One region of the Fictibacillus sp. 26RED30 genome, then DNA from elsewhere that is predicted to be linked to it. Evidence: riboswitches for the same ligand, from Rfam matches in the RefSeq annotation. Region 1 holds a riboswitch; the other holds the start of a gene.
The links. Region 1 has a riboswitch for glycine ahead of IHV11_RS15635 (amino acid permease). Riboswitches for the same ligand answer to the same signal wherever they lie in the genome.
Positions count from the first base shown of each region.

Region 2: it holds a riboswitch for glycine, as region 1 does, so the genes downstream of both, gcvT (glycine cleavage system aminomethyltransferase GcvT) here and IHV11_RS15635 (amino acid permease) in region 1, are expected to answer to the same signal.

Region 1 covers NZ_JACZDV010000002.1:597,257-604,418, reverse strand. Annotated here, with positions in the region: gene IHV11_RS15655 (S1C family serine protease) at 44-1,252, shown strand; gene IHV11_RS15650 (CxxH/CxxC protein) at 1,635-1,799, shown strand; gene rlmH (23S rRNA (pseudouridine(1915)-N(3))-methyltransferase RlmH) at 1,880-2,359, shown strand; gene IHV11_RS15640 (hypothetical protein) at 3,400-3,588, shown strand; glycine riboswitch at 4,045-4,123, shown strand; gene IHV11_RS15635 (amino acid permease) at 4,254-5,600, shown strand; gene IHV11_RS15630 (SRPBCC family protein) at 5,739-6,218, shown strand; gene IHV11_RS15625 (DMT family transporter) at 6,438-7,162, opposite strand, start outside.
Region 2 covers NZ_JACZDV010000001.1:984,304-991,465, forward strand. Annotated here, with positions in the region: gene IHV11_RS04945 (hypothetical protein) at 1-200, shown strand, start outside; gene IHV11_RS21345 (competence type IV pilus minor pilin ComGF) at 184-624, shown strand; gene comGG (competence type IV pilus minor pilin ComGG) at 617-991, shown strand; gene IHV11_RS04960 (shikimate kinase) at 994-1,512, shown strand; gene IHV11_RS04965 (YqzE family protein) at 1,559-1,747, shown strand; gene IHV11_RS04970 (YqhG family protein) at 1,794-2,570, opposite strand; gene IHV11_RS04975 (DEAD/DEAH box helicase) at 2,539-4,236, opposite strand; glycine riboswitch at 4,354-4,439, shown strand; gene gcvT (glycine cleavage system aminomethyltransferase GcvT) at 4,615-5,715, shown strand; gene gcvPA (aminomethyl-transferring glycine dehydrogenase subunit GcvPA) at 5,737-7,101, shown strand; gene gcvPB (aminomethyl-transferring glycine dehydrogenase subunit GcvPB) at 7,077-7,162, shown strand, end outside.

The DNA.
Region 1 (7,162 bases):
TGAATTCATCCATTTTATTGTTGAAAGGAACGGTGAGGAGCATATGGGCTATTACGATGATGATTATGAATCACCATCTCGACAAAAAGGAAACCGCGGAGGAAAGTTTCTACCAGCGTTGCTAGGAGCTATTCTAGGCGGCTTGCTTGTCTTATTTACAGTACCTGCACTAGGAGGAGCTGGTCTTTTGCCAGATAATCTGTATCCTCCGAACGAAGAGGAAAATGGGTTAGGTACTGACGAAAATGTGGAACAGCGAAAAGTGGATGTCGATCTCACTACGAATGTAACGGATGCGGTTGATAAAGCATCTGGAGCGGTAGTGGAAGTTATCAACATTCAGCAGACTGATTTTTGGAGCCAGCAGCCAGCGGGCACAGGATCAGGTGTTATTTATAAAAAAGAAGGCAACAAAGCGTATGTAGTTACAAATGACCACGTTGTTGCCGATGCGAACCAGATCGAAATTACACTTAGCAACGGCACGAAGCTTAAAGGTACTTTACGTGGAACAGATCCTCTCATGGACTTAGCTGTTGTTGAAATCGATGGCAGCAAAGTGGATAGTGTAGCGGAATTTGGCGTGTCAGGTGACTTAAAACGTGGTGAACCGGCAATCGCAATCGGTAACCCGCTAGGAAACTTTCCTGGATCTGTTACACAAGGTATCGTATCAAGTGCGGACCGTTCGATTCCCGTTGATCTGGATCAAGACGGAAACCCAGATTGGCAAGCTGAAGTTATTCAAACGGATGCAGCGATCAATCCCGGTAACAGCGGAGGTGCTTTAATTAATATCTCCGGTCAGGTGATAGGGATCAACTCTTCTAAAATCGCGCAGAACGAAGTAGAAGGAATCGGATTCGCTATTCCATCTGATGTAGCAAAACCGATCATCGAAGACCTTGAGAAATATGGTGAGACACGCAGACCGTTCTTAGGCGTTAACATCATTCCGCTTTCTCAAGTGAACACGTATCAACGTGAGCAGACACTGAAGATTCCAAACAGCGTGCAAGAAGGTGTCGTTGTTATGGAGATCACGTCAGCTTCACCAGCAGCGCGTGCAGGTATTAAGGAAATGGACGTTATTGTCGAGATGGGTGGAGAGAAGATCAAAGACCCAATCGCACTTCGTAAGTTCCTTTATACAAAAGCGAAGATTGGTGATGAGGTGGATGTGACGTTCTATCGTGATGGGAAGAAGAAGACCGTGAAAGTTGAATTGAGCGGTGGTAATCAATCTCAATAAAAGTGGGAACAGGGGGCTTTAGGGTCTCCTGTTTTTTTGTTTGTTGGTGCTAAGGTGTCTTTTGGGAGTGAGTTGATTTCTGTTTCAGGTTGCTCGCTTTCCGCGGGGCAGGCGGTGAGCCACATTCGTACGTTTCACGTATAAGTGTCTCACCTGCCCACCTGTCCCGCAGGAGTCTCGCACCTTACACTTCAATCAACTTGACGGTGAAGAATGAAAATAAAAGACAAAAGATAAGAAATACAAATACCCCTACCATTTAAGAAAAATCTAATGGTTGATTCCATATGTGGACAACTTTATTTTATTGGATTGTTTACACACAGCTGTAAATTCGTTAGTGTAATAAGAAGGATTGTGGATAAGTTAGGAGTGAAAAGATTTGGTTATTATTTGCTGCAAAGACCATGCTGAGCTTGCGATTGACATCATTGTGGATGAGTTCGAAACGCCTCCTGTAGTTGAGTTACTAACAGAGAATGATGAGTTATCAACAGGTTGTGAATACTGTGATAACAAAGGTGCATATAAAGTATCGAACATATGAACGCCTACAAGATATAGCACTAATTGTGCATATGTGGATAAGTTCTGGGGATAACTTATTTGAAAGGAAGTTTTCAACAAGTGAATATTTCAATCATTTCCGTAGGGAAATTAAAAGAAAAATACTTAAAACTAGGTATTGATGAATACTTAAAGCGACTAGGACCTTATGCAAAAGTAGAAATTATCGAGGTTCCTGATGAAAAAGCACCTGAAACCTTAAGTGATCAAGAGATGGTCATGGTCAAAAATGCTGAAGGTGAAAGAATTCTAGCAAAGATCGGTCAAGATGTGCATGTGATTGCGATGGCAATCGAGGGAAAAGCTGTTTCATCTGAAGATCTGGCTAAGAACCTAGATCAGCTTGCAACGTATGGAAAAAGCAAAGTGGCATTTGTCATAGGAGGCTCTTTAGGCTTGAGTGATGCTGTTATGAAGCGGGCGAATGAGAAGATATCGTTTGGAAAGATTACCTATCCGCATCAGCTGATGAAGTTGGTGTTGGTTGAGCAGATTTATCGGGCTTTTCGGATTAATCGAGGGGAACCGTATCATAAATAAGGGTAAAAGGTTGAGGGAGGCGAGTGCTTCCCTCATTGCATTTTCTTTATAAGAAAGATCGTTCATAAATGAAAAATCCACAGGAACAACACAGTTTATTTCACCCATTTGATTTACTAATGAACCGGTACTCCCTTGAAGAGCATCAATTGTAAAATCAAACATTAATTTGATGGCTTTAATTTGGCGACCTTTTTTAAAGGAAACCTTTTCTTTTGAAATCTGAATATCTTTAATGAATAAGGCAAGGAGTTCCTTTTTCTCTGCTGCATCTGTATGCTCTAAAACAGAATCAAGGTTTTGAAGAAGGTGCTTGAGTGATTCTGTATCGATCGGATCTGTGTTAACGTTTGTTAGCTGTGAATCTGCTGTTAGAATTCTTTCCTCTATAGAATTAAGATGCTGTTTCTGATCCTTCAGTTTATTACTATAGATGTCTCGAAGATCTGGATCATCCATTATCATCGTTACAAGGTTATCAATATGTTTTTCTATTTTTTGTTTGTTAGAAAATAGGCGTTTCTTTTCTTCTTGAAGAGGGCGTTCTACATTGGAACGTTCTGAGTTCATTCTCCCTACTAGTTTTTCAATAAAATAGGGTTCCATAACTACACGCTTAATTTCCTCAATCACATACATTTCTGCTTTATCAGCATTTATTGTATTTGCCTCGCAGACAGTGAGACCTTTATTTTTGTATTGTCCACACTGATAGAGACGATAGACAGCTCCATTTTCCCCTCGTGCTTTTGCAGCAACTATTTCATAACTCTATTTCCATTGAAATAACAACATTTATTAAATTTTTACACTTGAATTCACATAGTAAATAGCAAGCATTTTAACAAAGGTACATAGAATTATGTACAACTTGGAATTAAAGTGCTAAATCGTCCCTATGTGATTTTCGTTGCTATTTGTGATGTTAGTTATGACTATTTCTATTTTTCATAAAGGTTTTATGGGATTTTATGTTAAAATGCAGATAAAGAAACAGGATAGGCTTGTTTAACTATTTATATTAGAAAAGGAGGAAACTTATGAAAAAGTATATTTGTAACGAGTGTGGAGGAGAATTCTCCAAAAATCAACTCGATTCAGAATTACTGGTAGATGGTGAGTCTTTCTGCAAAGCATGTGCTAGAAGCTTAATGGAAGCTGGAAGAGACTTTGTAGATCCTAATCATAATTTTGATTCGTATGAAGACTGGGACAAAAATGGACATTAATTAAAATAACAGAAGTATTAAGAATAAACCCCAATATAGTTGGTTAAGAATTTTTATTATTTCTTTGATTACTATATATTGTGTGCTTTAGTTGAAGAAGAATAGTAAATAATACGATAAAAACGCTCAGGAAAATCTTTCTGAGCGTTTTTGCTTGCTGTTTATACTGTTAATTATCGTTAGAATGTTTGCGAATTATTATTTTTTTATGTTGCTATTAGCAATTTTCCCTCCAGAAACTGAACCCGTTACTTTTTCCCGCTACCTTTTTTATTTATCTATTTTACCCTATCCAACGTTACGGTAAACCGTACCATAATTAAATGGTAGTTATTGCTACACAAGAATAACCATTTGACAAAACCCCAACTCCATAATAGTATTGAAAATTATATTCAGAACTACTAAAAAACTTATAGATAGCAAGCTATAATCGCTGTAGGTCGTACTACAGCAGGAGCAGCTTCTGGAGAGACCGCCTCAATAGCGGCGCCGAAGGGTTCACAATCTCAGGCAAACGGACAGAAGAGTATCGAATTTTGACTTTGTTGTGCCTGTCATATCTAGCGCAGTGAATGCTTTTTTCATATTCTAATGTACAAGAGATTGGAGATTCCTCCAGTCTCTTTTTTGTTTGATTTGCATCTTAGAAGGAGGATTCATACGTGTCACAGCAAGAGTTGAAGAGGGATTTGGCTAACCGTCATGTGCAGCTGATTGCTATTGGCGGAACGATTGGTACGGGGTTATTTTTAGGTTCAGGAAAAGCGATTCAGCTTGCCGGGCCGTCTGTTATATTTGCTTATTTGATCGTTGGGGTCGCATTGTTTTTCATGATGAGAGCGCTAGGGGAACTGCTGCTTTCGAACGCAGGTTATGAGTCGTTTACCGATATAGCGGAGGACTATCTTGGTCCGCGAGCTGCTTTCATCACAGGCTGGACGTATTGGTTCTGCTGGATTATGACGGCGATGGCCGATGTGATTGCGGTCGGTGTTTATGTTCAATATTGGTTTGACATACCGCAGTGGGTTCCAGCGATTGTCTGTTTGCTTCTTTTACTGGGGCTGAATCTATTAACGGTAAAGCTTTTCGGTGAATTAGAGTTTTGGTTCGCATTAATCAAGGTGATTACGATTCTAGCGTTAATTGTGATAGGCGTTGTTCTACTCATTATGGGTTACCAGACGGATGCGGGAACGGTTTCCTTAGACAACCTGTGGAATCATGGAGGTTTGTTTCCTAATGGTGTGACTGGTTTCCTACTCTCGTTCCAAATGGTCGTGTTCGCGTTTGTCGGGGTTGAATTGGTCGGTGTAGCGGCAGCAGAAACATCTGATCCGAGAAAGAATATTCCGTCTGCGATCAATAAGATTCCACTTCGGATTCTCTTTTTCTACGTTGGCGCATTGATTGTATTGCTATGCATCAATCCTTGGACAGAGTTAAACGCAACGGAAAGTCCGTTCGTTAAAACGTTCAGTTTGATAGGGATTCCGCTTGCAGCTGGGATTATTAATTTTGTTGTACTGACTTCAGCGGCATCTGCTTGTAACAGTGGTTTGTTCTCAACGAGCCGCATTTTATTTACGTTAAGCAAGAGTGAACAGGCACCTCGATCTTTCAAAAAACTAACGAAAAATGCTGTACCTGGAAACGCCCTTTGGGTTTCCACTGTTGTTGTTTCAGTGGGAGCGCTCCTCAGTAAGTTGATTCCGGAGCAAGCTTTTGGCATCGTAACAACAATAAGTGCCATCTGCTTCATCTGGGTGTGGAGCGTGATCTTGATCAGCCATATTAAATACCGTAAAACACGATCTGATTTGCACAAAAAGTCAGCTTTTAAAGCACCTTTTGCTCCATTCATTAATTATGTGGTGCTCGCCTTGTTCGGGTTAATATTAATCGTCTTACTTGTGGCAGAAGCTACACGTCCGGCGTTATTGCTGACACCCGTTTGGTTTATTTTATTATTTTTCTTGTATGCTTTTAAAAAACCTATGCTGAAATAAAAGGATTGGTTATTTGGAATGCATCAGTGATCTGGATCTTTAGAGACATCTTACATTTTATAAGTAGCATCTTTAAGCAGGTGATAAGCAGGAAGCGACGAATTTTCCTTTAGAGTTAATTACAAGGAGGTTTTTAGGGTGAATTTGTCAAGATATCGGAGAACAGATACTGCTTCAAAAGTGATCTCAGTTCCACCTCAAATCGTCTATCTAGCTATTATAAATCCGGATTCACTAATTCAATGGCTTCCGCCTGAAGGGATGTCGGGTAAAATTGATACCTATGATTGCCGTGAAGGAGGAGCTTATAAAATGACGCTAACGTATGAATTGGATGAGTTGATTCTTGGCAAAACGTCGGATAACACCGATGTGGCGGAAGGAACATTTTTGGAGCTGGTCCCAAACCAGCGAATTGTCCAATCTGTTAACTTCAATTCCGAAGATCCTGCTTTCTCGGGTGAGATGATACAGAAATGGATATTGGAAGATGTTTCAGGAGGCACTAATGTTACAATCGTTTGTGAAAACGTACCAGAAGGTATTCGTAAGGAAGATCACGACACTGGACTAAGGTCCACGCTAGAAAATCTTGCTGCTTTTACTGAGAAATTGTAAATAGATACATGGAATTTATCTGATGAACAAGCCAGAGATTTTTTAAAATCTCTGGCTTGTTTCAGTTATTTTATTGATTAGCGCGTATCTTTTAGTTTTTTAGTTTAGGGGCGCGGGCACGGTTCTCGTGCTTCTTATTCTATAATTAGATAGAAAGGTGAATCCTTTAGTGTTTACAGTTGTAAGTTAGGAAGCAGCAGAACCGTCCCTTTGCTTTCCCTACCTCCTCGCACTCCATCGATTTATCAGTCCAACGAGATGACCATTTACGAAAATGACCCCAAGGATAATGATTGCTCCACCTAGAATACTGGTATAAATAACCTTTTCATGTAGAAGTAGCACGGCTGCTATCAGTGTAGAGACTGGTTCAAGGTATAAGAAAACAGATACTTGAGTGGCCTCCAACACCTCTAATGCTTTTGCCCAGTACCAGTAGGCAATACCGGATACAAAGACTCCAAGGAAGATAAGATGAGCCCATTCTACTCCATCTAGAAGAGTAAGCTTTTCCCAGCTTTTGTTCTGAAAGATGAATGGGAGAGTAAGCAAAAGTCCCAAAGTACTCATGTAAAAGGTGAGTACCAATGCAGGCAATGGCACTTTTAGGCTTTTTAGTAAAACTGAATAAATGGCCCAATTTAAAGTACTGAGAACCATCAGTAGATACCCGATGTTGATCGAGAATCCTAATGACCTGTCTCCACCTGCTGTTGTGACCAGCAATACACCACTAATGGCCAAAATAATTCCAATAGCCTTTGGAAATGTCATCTTTTCATGCAGAAAGACCATGGAAAGAACGACGGTGAAAATCGGGGATAACGTAATGAGCCAGCCTGCAGAGGATGCATCAATGGATAAAAGCGCGCTTGCCTGAATAACTTGATGAAGAAAAACACCAAGAATCCCTAATACGATTAAGTGAGGGATATACTGTATCG
Region 2 (7,162 bases), on a different contig from region 1:
TATATGCGATGACAGAAGCGGATCATGCTGCTGCAATGAGAAGCATCACTAGGCATGAGACAGATGAGCGTGAGTGGTTAGTTGATGGAACAGAATATAAGCTAAAAACACGAAAAGGTGTGACGGATGAATACAAAACTTGTATTTCGTTCAGAGGTTCTAACAAAAAAGAGTATACCGCGTGTGCGAGTTCATTCTGAAATCACCGCGGACAAAAACGGCTATACGCTTGTAGAATCATTAATTGCTCTAGGTGTATTGATCGTAACTGCTTTGGTAATTTCACTGTTATTAACGCACCTACAAAAACATCCGCAATCTGTTCAGTCTGAAGAAACAGCATTATTTTTTTCAATGATCGGAAAGGAAATAAGAGAAGCAGCAACAGTTGAGGTGAAGAACAACGCATTGTTTATTACTTTATCAACAGGTGAAGTGATCAGTTTCACACGTTATCATTCTCTTATTCGAAAACAAGTTAATGGATTAGGTCACGAAGTTTGGGTGCAGAATATTCAAGAGATGAAAGTAGAAGAAATAAATGGTAGTTTTATTAACGTTACATTGAATGATAAGGAAGGAAATCAAGTTCGTCGTGGTTTTCGGAGAATTGGTTATGAATGAGAGAGGAATGGTTTATCCGTTAATCTTAACTCTTTGCTTTATCATGTTAATTTTCTTTAGTTTTCTAACCGAAAAAGTTGCTTCAGAACGACAGTTTGTTTTTATGCAAGAAGAGCATCTTAGACAAATTCGATTGATTCAGCAAGGTGTTGATCGAGCACTTGTTTGGGTAGAAGGTCCGGCGGTCTATCCGTCAGAACGTAGCCTAAGTGTGAACGAGGGGACACTAAAGATGATTGTCACGCAAATATCTGTTGATGAAGTGATGTTCATGATTGAAGCTGTTACAATTCGCCAGTCTACAAAAAGGGTAAAAGTGTATTATAATGTAACCCAGAAAAGTGTTACAAAATGGGTGGAGGGTTAAATTTGAACACCATATATTTAGTCGGTTTCATGGGATGTGGAAAAACATCTGTAGGGAAGCAGCTTTCAAAACGGTTAGAGGTTCCTCCTTATGATGTCGATTCAACGGTTGAAAAAGATCGCGGACAAACGATAAAAGAAATATTTAAAAATGAAGGGGAAGAAGCGTTTCGTAATTACGAGTCTCTTGCTATTCGACAACTGCCCGTACAACATGCTGTTGTTATGACAGGAGGCGGTGCGGTCGTAAGAGAAGAAAACTTAACGTATATGAAGAACAATGGAATCGTCATCTATTTAAAGACTAGCTTTCCAGTACTTTGGAGTAGGTTGATGAAAGAAGAAGAGAGAAACAAGAGGCCGATCCTTTTAACTTCTTCAAAAGAAGAGGTACAGAAACTTTTTAACAATAGAAGTTCACATTATGAAAAAAGTGATATCGAGATCGTCACAGATCAATTAACAACGGAAGAAGTATGCGAACAAATTTTAGAAAAGTTAAGCCGTTTAAATACACAATAATTGGCCAAAACTAAGAAGTGATTGCTTCAATAAAGGAGTTTTGTCAATGGCCGCAGGATCAGATGTTATTAAGTTCCTTACACAGAGAGTCGTTAAATACTTAGACGAGCCAAAATCAGTAAGAAAGGAAAGGCGTATCACGAAAAAGAATGAGCGTGAGCCTTTATTAACTTACTTATTTGGAGTTGTTCCGATGGGACTTGGACTAGTGTTTCGTAGAAAGAGAAAAAAATAAGGCTGGAAAAAGGAAGAGCCGGGATACAGTTCCCGGTTCTTATTTTTTATGCAAGATAGAAAAGTCCACCATTAATGATCTCCACGATAATCTGTGGTTCATATTGGGTGCGAAGCGCTTCTTTTTCAATATGATAGGCTTCAGGTTTCGTTAAAGAATCTTCATAGAAACTCTCTAGTAGTTCTAGATCTTCATTCCATCTTTTTTTGGCATCCTCGGCCCATGTGTGAACATCTACATCAATGACTTCCTGAATTTTGTTTTCCAATCTTTTTATCGCACTCTGAGGCTTAATAAAAGGAGAGAGCGTATAACAAAAATCGGGTATTCTTTTCGTTAGCAGCATCTTTTGAAGACGTTGATGAAAATGATCTTCAATGGTTCCGTTGATTAGTTGTATGCCATATGATAGTACTTGATCTTTTTTCTGATCACATTGATACGTAACTTTAACGTTTAAGCATAGCCATGGTTGCAGGGGAACCTGTGCTCCTTGTTGAGGAACAGATTCATACAGCCGAATGAATGAAGCGAGCTTCTTCGTAGAACCAAAAATCTGATGAAGTCTCGGCGAACCAAAGTGGATAAATTCACCTTTTCCATCAGGTGCTTGTTGTTGACCCGTCACTAAAGTCAGTGTCATCGGATTCGGGGTGCCCCCGGTTTTTTCGAGATAGTGCCAGTAGAACGGACGGTTCATTAAAACTTTATCAAGTTCAGTTGTCAATTGAACTTTCATGTAACTAAAGTTTTTCTCTTGAATTCTGCATTCGTTCGCATCAAAGTATCGCTCAAGAAAGCGATGTATCTCGTGCTGCTGCATGCTCTTCCCATCCTTTCTGTTTGATTCCGCCATCAAGGTTGATCAAGGAAGCAAGATTATCCATCTTAACGCGAATCTCACCTTCACTTTCAGACGTATTCATGATGTCTGCGATATGGCGTTCGATGTTCTTGATCTCAAATTTCGTTAAAATTTCATCGAGCTCCCCAATAACACTTTCAAATAGGTTGATCTTGTTATACAGCAAGTTTAAGATGTGTTCTTCAATCGTATTCTGAGTGGCGAAATTATAGATATGAACGTCACCTTGCTGACCGATCCGGTGGATACGTCCGATCCGCTGCTCAATCCTCATAGGGTTCCACGGAAGATCGTAGTTGATGATATGTTGACAGAACTGAAGGTTGATTCCTTCACCACCGGCTTCCGTTGCGATCAACACTTGTGCTCTTGTTCGAAAGAGTTGCGTCATCCAGTCCTTTTTACTTCGCTTAAATCCGCCTCGAAACGGTACAGAAGAGATGCCATGCTGCTGTAAAAACCACTGTAAATAAAGTTGTGTCGCACGATATTCTGTAAAAATGATAACCTTAGAATCAATCGATTGAATGAGTTCTAATGCTTTTAGAGCTTTAGAGTTTTGATCAACAAGTTCAATTTTTTTCATTAGCTCTAAGACTCGCTGCTCCATTAACGAGTTTGAAACATCCTTTTGAAGCATGTTTTTCAAAGTTAGAAAAACAGCTTCCCGCGAACTGCATGCTTCCCGCTGCAGAGTGACGATAGAAAATTTACTTCTGTCAAAGTAAGAGTCTTTTTTTAGTTGAGAGATTTCATCGTATAGGTCACGTTCTGTTTTTGATAATGTAATAGGAATGGTTTGAACAAGACGCTTCGGCCATTTCAGCCCAGTCTCTTCTCGGCGGTTACGGACCATCACCTTATTTACGAGCTGCTTCAGCTTTTCTTCATTTTTAAGTGAATATTTATCTTCTTTGTAATCTTTGTCAAAGTTCTCTCGGTTTCCTAGATGGCCAGGCTTTAATAAAGATACAAGATTAAAAATCTCCTCAACTCTGTTTTGTACGGGAGTTGCCGTTAATAATAAGCAGAACTTCTTTTTTAATAACTGTACAAATTCATAGTTTTTCGTTTTCTTGTTCTTTAATTTGTGTGCTTCATCGATGATAACTAGATCATAGTCTTGATTAAGAACGATGTCACGATGCGGTGCGCGTTTTGCCGTATCAATAGAAGATACCACTACATCGCATTGCTCCCATACATAAGCTTTTTTTTGAGCGATTGCAGGAATAAAAAACTTTTGATTCAACTCGTTCGTCCATTGAATTACGAGTGAAGCTGGAACGAGAATCAAAATTTTCTTAGCGAGCCGGCGTATCATGTACTCTTTTAGAATCAAACCTGCTTCAATCGTTTTTCCTAACCCTACTTCATCTGCCAAGATTGCTTTTCCGTTCATCTGTTCAATAACGGTAGTCGCAACGTCCAGCTGATGAGGCAAAAAAGTCATCTGTGGGAGGTGATCTGGAGCTTGAAGACCGAGAAAATCAGGAATTGCTAAGTGGTGTTCGGCTTCAAGAGCTAAGTTATATAATTCCCAATTGGCCCAAGGTCCATCTTCTTCCACACGCTTTAAAAAGTCATCATGCCATTCTCGCTGAAACTGAACGTCGATTTTCATAACGGATTTCCTTTCTTTAAAAAAGTTCGTTGCCATTCCTTTTGTAAAAATGATAGGATAATAATGTAGTAAACATAGTAATAGTATGTGCGACCTTGGACAATAACATACTCGCGAATGAAAGTAAGAGGAGAGACTGCGTTAGCGGCGCCGAAGGAGCAAACAATTGTGAAACTCTCAGGCAAAAAGACTCTTGCTAGACGCATCTCTGGAGAGTGCTTTTTAATAGATGAAAGCCACCAACGAAGAAACTCAAAAGATTTTTTTGAGAAACTTACAGGTTGCAGGACAGAGGATCCCATTTTTAAGGGGTCTTTCTGTCCTTTTTTTGTCCAGAAAAGTCCGAAAATTTTTAAGTATGAAAAAGGAGGAATTCACATGGCTACATTGTTACGAACACCGTTATTTGAGACGTACAAAGAACACGGTGGAAAAGTAATTGATTTTGGTGGTTGGGAGTTGCCTGTTCAGTTCTCAAGTATCAAAGAGGAACACGAAGCTGTTAGAACGAAAGCTGGTTTATTCGATGTATCTCACATGGGAGAATTTGATGTTCGAGGACCAAATGCCTTATCGTTTCTGCAATATACAATGACCAATGATGTTTCAAAACTTCAAAACGGCCAAGCGCAGTATACGGCTATGTGCTATGAAAACGGCGGTACAGTAGATGACCTTTTAATCTATAAAAGAGATGAAAACGATTACTTGCTCGTTGTGAATGCCTCAAATATTGAAAAAGATTTCGAATGGCTTATGAGCAAGAAGCCTGAAGGTGTAGAACTCGTGAATGTTTCTCCTGAATATGCGCAACTCGCTATTCAAGGGCCAAAAGCAGAAGGAATTCTTCAAAAACTTACGGATACAAATCTTTCTGAGATCGGATTCTTCCGTTTTAAAGAAGATGTTTCACTAGCGGGAATATCTGCTCTTGTGTCTCGAACTGGCTACACAGGAGAAGATGGCTTTGAGATCTATTTAAAAACGGAACATGCTGAAAAATTGTGGAGATCTGTTCTTGAAGCAGGTCAGGAAGATGGATTGCTCCCTGCAGGACTTGGTGCACGTGACACGTTGCGCTTTGAAGCAAAACTTGCGCTATACGGTCAAGAACTTACAAAAGAAATTACTCCGATAGAAGCTGGTATCGGATTCGCTGTAAAAACAGATAAAGAAGCAGATTTTATTGGAAAAGAAATTCTAGCAGATCAAAAGAAGAATGGCGCACCACGTAAGCTAGTTGGTATTGAAATGATCGATAAAGGTATACCGCGATCACATTATGAGGTATTTAAAGGTGATGTGAAGATCGGAGAAGTTACTACGGGGACACAGTCGCCAACATTGAAGAAGAATCTAGGACTTGCTCTTCTAGAAAAGGATTTCACGGAGCTTGGTACAGAGGTAGAAGTACAGATTCGTCAAAAACGTTTAAAAGCAAAAGTAGTCGCTTCACCATTTTATAAACGAGGAAAATAAGACATTTAAGGGGGAGAAACCATGACGTTCCGCTATTTGCCGATGACTGATCAAGACAAAAAGGAAATGCTTGAAACGATTGGAATCGAAACGACAGAAGATCTTTTTCAGGATATTCCGGAAGAAGTTCGATTTAATGGACGCTTACAAATCGAGGAAGCTTTGTCAGAACCTCAACTAGTTAAAGAGATGGGCCGCTTGGCTGCATTAAACAAGAATACAAAAGATCATGCTTCATTTCTAGGAGCAGGTGTGTATGATCATTACACTCCATCGATCGTGAACCATATGCTTCTTCGTTCAGAGTTCTACACGGCTTACACGCCATACCAGCCTGAGATCTCTCAAGGAGAACTTCAAGCAATCTTTGAATTTCAAACGATGATCTGTGAGTTGACAGGTATGGATGTTGCGAATTCTTCCATGTATGATGGTGGAACTTCACTTGCGGAGGCTGGATTATTATCAGCAGCTCAGACACGCAGAAAGAAAATCGTTGTATCCAAATCCGTACATCCCGAATCACGTGCCGTTTTGCACACGTATGCAAAAGGGCAGCATCTTGAAGTAGTAGAAGTGGATACAGAAGATGGTGTTACCTCATTAAATGCATTGCGTGCTGAAGTTGATGAACAGACAGCATGTGTGATCGTTCAATATCCGAACTTCTTCGGTCAGATCGAACCGTTAAAAGGCATAGAAGAAATCGTGCACAGCGCAAAAGGAATGTTTGTAGTTTCTTCAAATCCTTTGGCATTGGGCGCTTTAACTCCTCCTGGTAAGTTCGGCGCGGATATCGTAGTCGGTGATGCACAGCCGTTTGGGATCGCACAAGGTTTTGGTGGACCACACTGTGGATATTTTGCTGTAACAACAAAATTAATGCGTAAAGTCCCTGGCCGTTTGGTCGGTCAAACGGTTGATGAAGACGGGAAACGCGGATTCGTTCTTACTCTTCAAGCGAGAGAACAGCATATCAGACGTGATAAAGCGACGAGTAACATCTGTTCGAACCAAGCGCTTAATGCACTGGCTGCTTCTATTGCTATGACGGCACTTGGAAAACAAGGTGTAAAAGAAGTAGCGCACCAAAATATACAAAAAGCTCACTATGCGAAAAAAGTTCTTGAGGAAAAAGGATTCAAAACAGCTTTCACAGGACCTTTCTTTAACGAGTTTGTTATTGAGTTAAAATGTACAGCTAAAGAAGTAAATGCAAAATTATTAGAATCTGGTATCATCGGCGGATATGATTTGGGTCTTTCGTATTCAGAACTGAAGAACCATATGCTTCTAGCGGTTACCGAAATGAGAACTAAAGAAGAGATCGATCAGCTTGCAAATGTATTGGAGGGATTAGCATGCGTACAGAACATCAGTCATTAATTTTTGAATTGTCTAAACCAGGTCGAGTAGGGTACAGCATCCCTGAACTTGACGTTCCAGA